DNA from 2 places in the Streptomyces sp. NPDC026672 genome. Region 2 is predicted to be linked to the other one. Evidence: riboswitches for the same ligand, from Rfam matches in the RefSeq annotation. Region 2 holds a riboswitch; the other holds the start of a gene.

Region 1 (5,062 bases), 180 kb from region 2:
CGCACAGCTCCCAGCACCACGACCTCGGCCGGTTCTCCGGAAGGGAACTGATCGTCGTCGGGGCCGGCCAGTCCGCGCTGGAGACGGCGGCGCTGGCGGCGGAGGCGGGCGCGCGGGTCAGGGTGGTCTCGCGCGGCCGGGGCCGGGTCGCCTTCGGCGCACCGCCCTGGAAGCAGCCGCGGCTGCGCCCCGAGTCGCCCTTCGGCCGCGCCTGGTCGCTGTGGGCCCTCAGCTACTACCCGCAGCCCTACCGTCATCTCCCGGCCCGCGCCCGCCACTACCTGGTCCGCCGGGTCCTCGGGCCGCTCGGCGCCTGGTGGTTGCGCGACCGCTTCGAGGGCAAGGTGGAGGTCCGCGAGGTCGAGCGCGTGCTGGGCGCGGCCACCGAGGACGGCGGCACGGTCCTCACCGTGCGCACCCACACCGGGGCGACGTACCGGCTGGTCGCCGACCACGTCGTCGCGGCCACCGGTTACCGCGTGGACACCGCCGCGATGGACTTCCTCGGCGCGGGCCTGCGGACCGCGCTCACGGTGAGCCGCGGCGCACCGGTGCTCGGCGCCGGATACGTCTCGTCGGTGCCGGGCCTCTACTTCACCGGCCTGCCCGCGGCCTCCTCGTACGGGCCGGTGATGCGCTTCGTCTGCGGCACCGCGTTCGCCTCGCCGCGCCTGGCCGCGCATCTGGCGGCGGCCCACGGCTGAGCCCGCGCCCGCGTCCCTGCGGTGCGGTGGGCCGCGGTCCCGGCGGCGCGACGAGCCGCGCTCCAACAGCGCGGTGGGCCGCGGGCCGGACGTGGTGAACCGCACAACTTAGCGCGGGTCACCCGGGGTTGAACAGCTCGGGACGACGGGGTGAGTGATCGGAGCGCGTTGTCCGTATTCTCTGATCATGGCCGTACCTCCCCGCTGTTCACTCGTCGCCACGGACCTTGACGGAACGCTCCTGCGCGGTGACGACACACTCTCCGACCGGTCGCTCGCGGCGCTCGCGCGGGTGACCGAGGCGGGGGCCCGGCACCTCGTGGTGACCGGCCGCCCGGCGCCGAGGGTGCGGCCGCTGCTCGACGTCCTCGGCTCCACGGGCCTCGCGGTGTGCGGGCAGGGGGCGCAGGTGTACGACGCCGGAGCGGACCGGCTGCTGTGGTCGGTCACCCTGGACCGGGAACTGGCCGAGACGGCGCTCGGCAAGATCGAGGCCGAGGTGGGGGAGGTGTACGCGGCCGTCGACCAGGACGGGGTGGACGGGCTCACGCTCGTCGAGTCCGGGTACGTGATGCCCCATCCGACGCTGCCCGCCGTGCGGGTGGAGCGGCGCGACGACCTGTGGTGCGCGCCCATCAGCAAGGTGCTGCTGCGCCACCACAGCCTGTCGGACGACGAGTTGGCGGCGACGGCGCGTTCGGTGGTGGGTTCGCTGGCGACCGTGACGATGTCGGGGCCGGGGACGGTGGAGCTCCAGCCGAGCGGCATCACCAAGGCGACCGGTCTGGCGCTGGCCGCCGAGCACCTGGGGCTGAGCCGGCGGGAGGCGATCGCCTTCGGGGACATGCCCAACGACATCCCCATGTTCCACTGGGCCGCCCACGGGGTCGCGATGGCCAACGCGCATCCCGAACTCAAGGCGGTGGCCGACGAGGTCACCTCGTCCAACGAGGACGACGGCATCGCCGTCGTCCTCGAAAGACTGTTCGCGTGAGGGGTGCCGGCCTAGTAGGCGCCGTGGACGTTGTCCATCGAGCCGTAGCGCGCGGCGGCGTAGTTGCAGGCCGCGGTGATGTTGGCGACCGGGTCGTAGATGTCGAACGACGTGCCGACCACGTGGTAGGCGTTGAACGTCGGGTCGATCACCTGGAGCAGGCCCTTGGAGGGGGTGCCGGCGGCGGCGTTGGAGTCCCAGTTGTTGATGGCCATGGGGTTGCCCGAGGACTCCCGCATGATGTTGCGGTAGATGCCGTTGTACGTGCCCGGGATGTGCCGCTCCGCCATGATCGCGAGGGATTCGCGGATCCAGCCGTCGAGGTTGTTCGGGTAGCCGGCCAGGGTCGTGGCGGGCGTGGTGCTCGTGGACGCGGGGGCCGCGGAGGCGCCGGTGGCGCCGATCAGCGGAAGGGCGAGTACGGCGGCGCCGGTACCGGCGACGACGAGGGTGCGCACCAGGCGGTTGGCGCGGAAACGGCTGTGCTGAGCGGCAGCGGGCATGTCGGAATTCCTCTCCGGCCGCCTGCGAGGTGAGCTGTCGGGTTCGGGCGGGGAGGTGCCCGGCCGGGTCGCGGGGACGCGACACGACTTCACCCCGAGCCGTTCCGGTACGACGGGTGTCGTTCCGGTCCGGCGACTTACCTGGGTCCCCCGCTCCTGCCGTACGTGAATGAGTTCGTTGATGGTCGTGTCGGACGCCGGCAGGATTAGGCGTTCGCCCGACAGGCCCGGAACGTATGCGACAGCACATGTCCGGAACAAGTGGCTGACATGCGGCTCGTACCAATTGACCTTGGTCCGGTGCGTATGGGGCGCTTGATCCTTTGCGGTTGCCAACACTCAACTCGCTTGCCGGGCAAGGGTGTGCAAGGGTTTCTCCAGGTATTCCTCCCGAGGGGCACAAGTGACCCAACTCACGCGCGGAGGGGTTCGGCCGTTATATCCACCAAGGGGAATCGGAGTATTAATAGCGGCAAAACGGGCACGTCGGTCCGCATCGGTCGGTATTGCTCCCGGGGTGTGTTCCGGGGGTGCGGAATTCGCTTTTCCGTGACCCTTCGAGGGGTATACGTGACACCGCTCACGATCGACGGAGGTGAGGGTGGAACCGTGCGTGTGGTGTCGGTCGTTGTCCCGGCACGTAACGTGTAGTCGAGAAATATCGCCCATATGAGTCATATGGGCCGATGGGAAACATACCGGCCGAGCGGTGGTACCGCCCGGTCCGGCCGGGTGGGCGCTATCGGTGATCGAAACATGACCGGATACGCTGACTCGGGTGAGGGCAGCGACCTATCGACAAACCGTGTGACCGCCAGCAGACACCAGCAGACAGGAGACCCCTCGTGACCGTCGTCGGGCCGTTCGGGCTGAGCGTGCGGGACCAGGCTCTGGAAGCCGATGTCCAGGCCGGATTGACGGCTGTCGAAGAAGGCTTGCTCGAAGCCACCAAGAGCGAGGTCCCGTTCATCACGGAGGCCGCGCAGCACCTGGTGCGCGCGGGCGGGAAGCGCTTCCGGCCGCTGCTCGTGATGCTGGCGGCGCAGTTCGGCGATCCGTACGCACCCGGGATCGTGCCCTCGGCCGTCGTGGTCGAGCTGACCCACCTCGCGACGCTGTACCACGACGACGTGATGGACGAGGCGGCGGTGCGGCGCGGGGTCGACAGCGCCAACACCCGCTGGGGGAACTCGGTCGCGGTCCTCACCGGCGACTTCCTGTTCGCGCGGGCCTCGCAGATCCTCGCCGACCTCGGCCCGGAGGCGGTCCGGGTCCAGGCCGTCGCGTTCGAACGGCTCGTCACCGGGCAGATCCTGGAGACCGCGGGGCCGTCGGACGGACGGGACCCGGTCGAGCACTACCTCGACGTGCTGGGCGGCAAGACGGGGTCGCTGGTCGCGGTGTCGTGCCGGTTCGGCGCGATGATGTCCGGGGCTGACGAGACGGTCGTGGACGTGCTCACGCAGTACGGCGAGCGGCTGGGCGTCGCGTTCCAGCTCGCGGACGACGTGCTGGACATCGCGTCCGACTCGCGCGAGTCCGGGAAGACGCCCGGGACGGATCTGCGCGAGGGCGTGCCCACGCTGCCGGTGCTGCGGCTGCGGGAGCGGGCGGCGCGGCTGGGGCTGGCCGAGGACCTCGCGCTGTGCGAGCTGCTGGACTCCGACCTCACGGACGACGCGCGGCACGCCGACGCACTGGCCGCGCTGCGGGCGCATCCGGCGCTGGAGCAGGCCCGGCGGGACACCGTGCGGTACGCGGAGGACGCGCGGTCGGCGTTGGCGCCGTTGCCGGAGTGCGATGCGAAGGCCGCGTTGCTGGAACTCTGCGACGCGGTGGTCCACCGAGCGGGCTAGCCGGCCTTCCTGCCCACCCACCCGACTCGGTCCCTCGAACAGCACCCCCACGGGGCTCCACCCCGGACCCCGGAGGGGCGCACCCCGCGAGGCTGCCGACCGTCCCCACGCGCGTTGGGTGGGACGCCCCCTTCCCCGTGGAACTCCGGCCCCCGCCCGCCTCCCGCCGAGCGCCGCCCTCCCTCCCCCTACGGGACCGTCCCTCCGTCGCCTCCCCGTGTCATACCGGAGGTGTACACGGAGTTGGGACCGAGGGGTGACGATTGCGGGGGAGGGATTTGGTCTGATGGTGAGCACGGAAATCACCACTCCTCACCGATTCGGGTGAGAATGGCGGCTCAGGGTGGGAGAAGTGCGAGGCGGCCGCCGCCGACGACGGAGGTAAGGCAGACATGGCACCGTACGAATCCGACGAGGTCGAGGACGTGCGCTCGGGGCGCCGCAGGGCCGCCCGTTACGTCGTCCCGGTCACGGTGGTGGGGGTGGCGGCAGCGACCATCGGGCTCGTCCCGGCGCTCGCCGACTCCGGTGACCCCGACCTGCCGAAGATCACCGCGCAGCAGCTCATCGAGAAGATCGCCAAGTCGGACGTGCAGCAGCTGTCCGGCACGGTGAAGGTCAGCACCGACCTCGGCCTGCCCGACCTGGGCGGCCTGGAGAACAGCCTGCTCTCCGGCGCGACCCCCTCGGGCGGGGACTCGTCCGCCGACCCGAGCGCCAAGCTCACCGAACTCGCCACCGGCACGCACACCCTGCGCGTCGCCACCGACGGCCCGGACCGCCAGAAGCTCTCGCTGATCGAGAACGCCGCCGAGTACAGCCTCATCCACAACGGCAAGGACGTCTGGGGCTACGACAGCAAGTCCAACGAGGTCTACCACGGCACCGCGGACGAGTCCGGCCGCGGCCAGACGCACGAGCCCCCGGCCACGCCGAAGGACTTCGCCGACGAGGCCCTGAAGTCCGTGGACGACACGACGTCCGTCACGGTCGACGGCACCATGC
Region 2 (5,062 bases):
TTGGCGAGCACCCGGAGGTAGGCCAGGACGTCCCGGACCTCCTTGCGCTCGTAGAAGCGGACGCCGCCGACGACCTTGTAGGGCAGGCCGACGCGGATGAAGATCTCCTCGAAGACACGGGACTGGGCGTTGGTGCGGTAGAAGACGGCGACGTCGCCGGACTTCGCCCGGCCCGCGTCGGTGAGGCGGTCTATCTCGTCGGCGACGAACTGCGCCTCGTCGTGCTCCGTGTCGGCGACATAACCCGTGATCAGCGCGCCCGCGCCCGCGTTGGTCCACAGGTTCTTGGGGCGGCGGGACTCGTTGCGCTCGATGACCGCGTTGGCGGCGGACAGGATCGTCTGTGTGGAGCGGTAGTTCTGCTCCAGGAGGATCGTCGTGGCGTCCGGGTAGTCCTCCTCGAACTGCAGGATGTTGCGGATCGTCGCGCCGCGGAAGGCGTAGATCGACTGGTCGGCGTCGCCCACGACGCACAGTTCGGCCGGCGGGAGGTCGTGCTCGCTCGGCGGTGTGTCCTCGTCGTGCTCGCGGGTGCCGACGAGTTCGCGCACGAGGGCGTACTGCGCGTGGTTGGTGTCCTGGTACTCGTCGACGAGGACGTGCCGGAAGCGGCGGCGGTAGTGCTCGGCGACGTCCGGGAAGGCGCGCAGCAGGTTGACCGTCGTCATGATCAGGTCGTCGAAGTCGAGGGCGTTCGCCTCGCGCAGCCGGGACTGGTACAGGGCGTACGCCTGGGCGAGGGTCTTCTCAAAGCCGTCGGTGGCCTGCCCCGCGAAGTCCTCCTCGTCGATCAGCTCGTTCTTGAGGTTGCTGATCTTGGCGCTGAACGACTTCGGCGGGTAGCGCTTGGGGTCGAGGTCGAGGTCACGGCAGACGAGCGCCATGAGCCGCTTGGAGTCGGCCGCGTCGTAGATCGAGAACGACGACGTGAAGCCGAGCTTCTTGCTCTCGCGGCGCAGGATGCGCACGCACGCGCTGTGGAAGGTCATCACCCACATCGCGTTCGCGCGCGGGCCCACGAGCTGCTCGACGCGCTCCTTCATCTCGCCCGCGGCCTTGTTGGTGAAGGTGATCGCGAGGATCTGGCCGGGATGCACGTTCCGCTCGCCGAGGAGGTGCGCGATGCGGTGGGTGAGCACCCGGGTCTTGCCGGAGCCGGCGCCGGCGACGATGAGCAGGGGGCTGCCGGCGTGGACGACGGCCGCGCGCTGGTTCTCGTTCAGCCCCTCCAGCAGGGCCGCCGCGTCGAGCGCCGGACGGGGGGCGCCGCCGCGGTAGTACGCGTCGCGGTCCGGGGGCGCGTCGAACTTCCCGCCGAACAGATCGTCCGGAAGCGGCTCCGGAGCGTGATCGTCCTCGGGCGGGGGCGGAGGTTCCTCCTCGGACCCGTGGGGGGCCTGGAGGTTCGCCAGGAAGCTTTCGTCAAAGAGGCTGCTCATCGCTCTCCGAGTCTAGGGCGCCCCACTGACAACCCGCCGCCACCCCGGGAACATCCCCGGATTCCGCGTCCGCACGACGCCCGTCCCACCGCCCACGACCACCCCCGGGTCGCCCGGTCACGGTGCGCGACGGGTCGCATACCACGAGGTGGGAGCCGTGGACGGGAGATCAGAAACGAACAAATCACCCTCGATCGCAGCACATCGATCACGTCCCGCCCCACCTTGACCAAAGGTCACGAAAATGTATCGGGCATATCACCCATCAACCTTCACAGGCGCCACACGAGTTGGCTACCGTTCCGGGCGGGCCGTACGACCTCCACCGGCGAACGACGCCGGGCCGCGCGGCCTCCGTCGAGTCCGGACGCCTGTGGGGCGGCCGGAGCCGGGGACCCACCGACCTTGGGGTGAATCGGCCCAACTCCCTTCGGGGACCGGGCCGTAGGGCAACCCTTCCGAACCACCCGCCCGAACCCGACAGCTAACTCGGTAGGCGGAACATGGAAGGAGTCGCCTCCTTTGGCGTCGCACCGCAAGTCCCGCCCCGCCGGTCCGCGCATCGCGGGCATGGGGACGCCCGTCCTCGCCACCGCCGCCCTCACCTCCGTGGCCCTGCTCTCCCAGACCGCCAACGCCGCACCCTCGACACCCTCGACCGACGGCAGGCCGAGCGTCGAGGAGGTCCAGAAGAAGGTCGACGACCTCTACCGCCAGGCCGAGTCCGCGACCGAGAAGTACAACGCGGCCAAGGAGCAGACCGGCAAGCAGCGCAAGCAGGTCGACACGCTCCTGGACGACGTGGCCCGTCGTACGGACGAGCTCAACAAGGCCCGCGAGGAGCTGGGGACGTTCGCCGCAGCCCAGTACCGGACCGGGGCCGCCGCGCCCGACACGGCCACGTTCCTGCTGGCCGACAGCCCCCAGGACTACTTCGACCAGTCCCAGCTGATGAACCGGATGACCTCCCGGCAGAAGCAGGCGGTCGACGACTACGTCACCCAGCAGTCCGCGACCATGAAGAAGCGGCAGGAGGCCACCAAGAGCCTGGAGACGCTCGACAAGTCGCAGAGCGAGCTGCGGACCGCCAAGGCGATGGTCCAGAAGAAGCTGGCCGGCGCGCGTGAACTGCTGTCCGACCTGACGGCCGAGCAGAAGGCGCGGCTCGCGGCGATCGAGAAGCAGAAGCAGGAGGAGGCCGCGCGGCAGGCCGCGGAGCTGGCCGAGAAGCAGGCGGCGGAGAAGGCGGCCCAGGAGAGCGGCGAGGCGTCCGCGTCGACGGGGACCTCCGGCTCGACGGACACCTCCACGTCGGACACGTCGGGGTCGTCGGACACCTCGGGATCGTCGGGGTCGGGTTCCTCGTACGCCTCCAAGGCCGACCAGGCGCTCGCGTTCGCCCGCGCGCAGATCGGCAAGCCGTACGTGTGGGGCGCCACCGGGCCGGACTCGTACGACTGCTCCGGCCTCACCCAGGCCGCGTGGCGGGCCGCCGGCGTCACCCTTCCGCGCACCACGTGGGACCAGGTGAACGCGGGCACCACGGTCTCCCTCGCCGACGCGCAGCCGGGTGACCTGATCTTCTTCTACGACGACATCAGCCACGTCGGCCTCTACATCGGCGACGGCATGATGATCCACGCCCCCAAACCGGGCGCCTACGTCCGCGAGGAGTCGGTCTACTACGGCGGCGCCTCCATCATCCACAGCGTGGTCCGCCCGGCCTGACCGGAGGAACCCGGGCGGGGCCGCCGGAGAAACGGATCCCGCCCGGACCCGCGCGTCGATTCGGGCGGCCTCCCCGTGCGTACCGGACGCCGCGCGCCCACGGGACGCGTCCCGCATCGGCGGGTTTTCGACGGGTGCCCGCGTGTGGGCGGGAGCGGAGCCGGGTGGTGATCCTTAGCATCGGGACATGTCCGGTTTCTCCCCTCTTCGTGTCTGGTGGACGCGGCGCCCGCCCGCCGCGGGGGCCGCCGTGATGGCCACCGGGATCCTGTCCGTGGGGCTGGAGCTGGCCGGGCACGCGTTCCTGTCCCGGGTCTTCCTGGTGCTGGCCTGCGTCGCCTGGCTCGCGCTCGCCGTGACCTTCGTGACCGGGCTGCTGCGGGAGCGGACGCGCTGGACGGCCGAGGCACGGACACCGGACGCGCTCACCGCCGTGGCCGCCACCGCCGTCCTCGGCATCCGGTTCTCGCACTTCGGCGCCCAGGGTGTGGCCGAGGCCCTGCTGGCGCTCGCGGCCGTGCTCTGGCCCGTCCTGCTGCTGCTCGCCGTACCGCGCTGGGGCCGCCGTATGCACGGCGGGGTGTTCCTCGCCTGTGTCGCCACCCAGGCGCTCGCCGCGCTGGCCGCCACGATCGGCGGGGCCGTGGCCACGGCCTGGCTCGCGCACGCCGCGCTGGTGCTGTTCTGGCTGGGCCTCGTCCTCTACGGCCTCGCCCTCACCCGCTTCGACCCGCGGCAGCTGACGGAGGGCGCCGGCGACCAGTGGATCGCGGGCGGCGCGCCGTCCGTCTCCGCGCTGACCGGAGCGGCGCTGCTCACGGCGGACACCCCGCGGCTGTACCTGTGGAACGAGGACGACCAGGACGTCCTGCGCAAGGTGACCGTCGTCCTGCTCGTCCTCGACCTGACCTGCTACGTCGTCCTGCTGGCCGGCGAACTGCTGCGGCCCCGCGCGCGTCGTGACGTGCGCAACTGGGACGTGCGCCGCTGGGCGACCGCCTTCCCGATGGGTATGACGGCGGCGGCCACGCTGTCGGTCGCCGCCGCCGTCGGCGTCCCCTGGCTCAGGGGCCCGGGGCAGGCACTCGTGTGGATCGCCGTGGCGGTGTGGGTCGCGGTCGCCGCGGGCGCGCTGCTGACGGCCCGCGCCGCGATCGGCTCCGCCCGCTGAGAGCGCCGCCGCACCTCACGTCCACAGCACCGCGATGAAGACGTTCACCACCGTCAGCAGGCCGACCAGCCCGAACAGCCGCTTGTCGACCGTCTCGTCGTCCCGCTTCACATAGACGAGCCCGAGGATCACGATCAGCACGGCGAGCTTCACGCCGATCTTGACGGTGTTGACGTGGTGGTCGTCGGCCTGGTTCAGACCGACCAGGACGACACCGGTCACCAGCATCGTCAGCGCGCCGTGCAGCATCGCGGGGACGAAGCGGGCGGTGCCCTTGCCGATCGACTTCATCTGGGTGAGGAAGCCACCGAGGAGCGCGGCGATGCCGATGATGTGCAGGCCGACGAAGAGATGGATGAGTACGTCCATGGCTCCGGAGCCTAGCCAGAGGCCCACGTGACCCCGGTCACCGCCCCCACCTCCGGCCCCCACCTCCGCACACTCCCACAGAGCGCATATATGCGCCGCATAGCATCTCGCGGCCCCCGCCCGGCCCGGAACCGCCGCTTCGGTCATCACTCCCCGTGAAGTCGGCGGCTCCCGCCGCGGATCACGGTCGCATACGGTCACCCTCGGTCCCCTGCCGCCACTTCCGTACATGGCGTTACCGGACCGACACCATCGGCCTAGCGTCCTCCCCCAGGTGACCGGCTCCCCAACGCCGCCCGGGCCAGGGGCGGCCGCCGGCCACCACCGCCGAGAAGTCCGGCGGCGGCCCGCTCCC

The links. A riboswitch is a leader RNA that binds a small molecule or an ion and turns the genes downstream of it on or off. The one in region 2 is predicted to bind cyclic di-AMP.
Region 1: another riboswitch for cyclic di-AMP. It lies ahead of AB0F77_RS08565 (transglycosylase SLT domain-containing protein); the one in region 2 lies ahead of AB0F77_RS09435 (NlpC/P60 family protein).

The regions. Positions count from the first base shown of each region.
Region 1 is NZ_JBEZXS010000006.1:42,645-47,706, forward strand. Features, by position in the region: gene AB0F77_RS08555 (FAD-dependent oxidoreductase) at 1-704, shown strand, start outside; gene AB0F77_RS08560 (HAD family hydrolase) at 892-1,698, shown strand; gene AB0F77_RS08565 (transglycosylase SLT domain-containing protein) at 1,710-2,201, opposite strand; cyclic di-AMP (ydaO/yuaA leader) riboswitch at 2,207-2,387, opposite strand; gene AB0F77_RS08570 (polyprenyl synthetase family protein) at 3,047-4,057, shown strand; gene AB0F77_RS08575 (DUF2092 domain-containing protein) at 4,450-5,062, shown strand, end outside.
Region 2 is NZ_JBEZXS010000006.1:219,115-224,176, reverse strand. Features, by position in the region: gene pcrA (DNA helicase PcrA) at 1-1,439, opposite strand, end outside; cyclic di-AMP (ydaO/yuaA leader) riboswitch at 1,785-1,953, shown strand; gene AB0F77_RS09435 (NlpC/P60 family protein) at 1,962-3,167, shown strand; gene AB0F77_RS09430 (hypothetical protein) at 3,355-4,338, shown strand; gene AB0F77_RS09425 (hypothetical protein) at 4,354-4,707, opposite strand.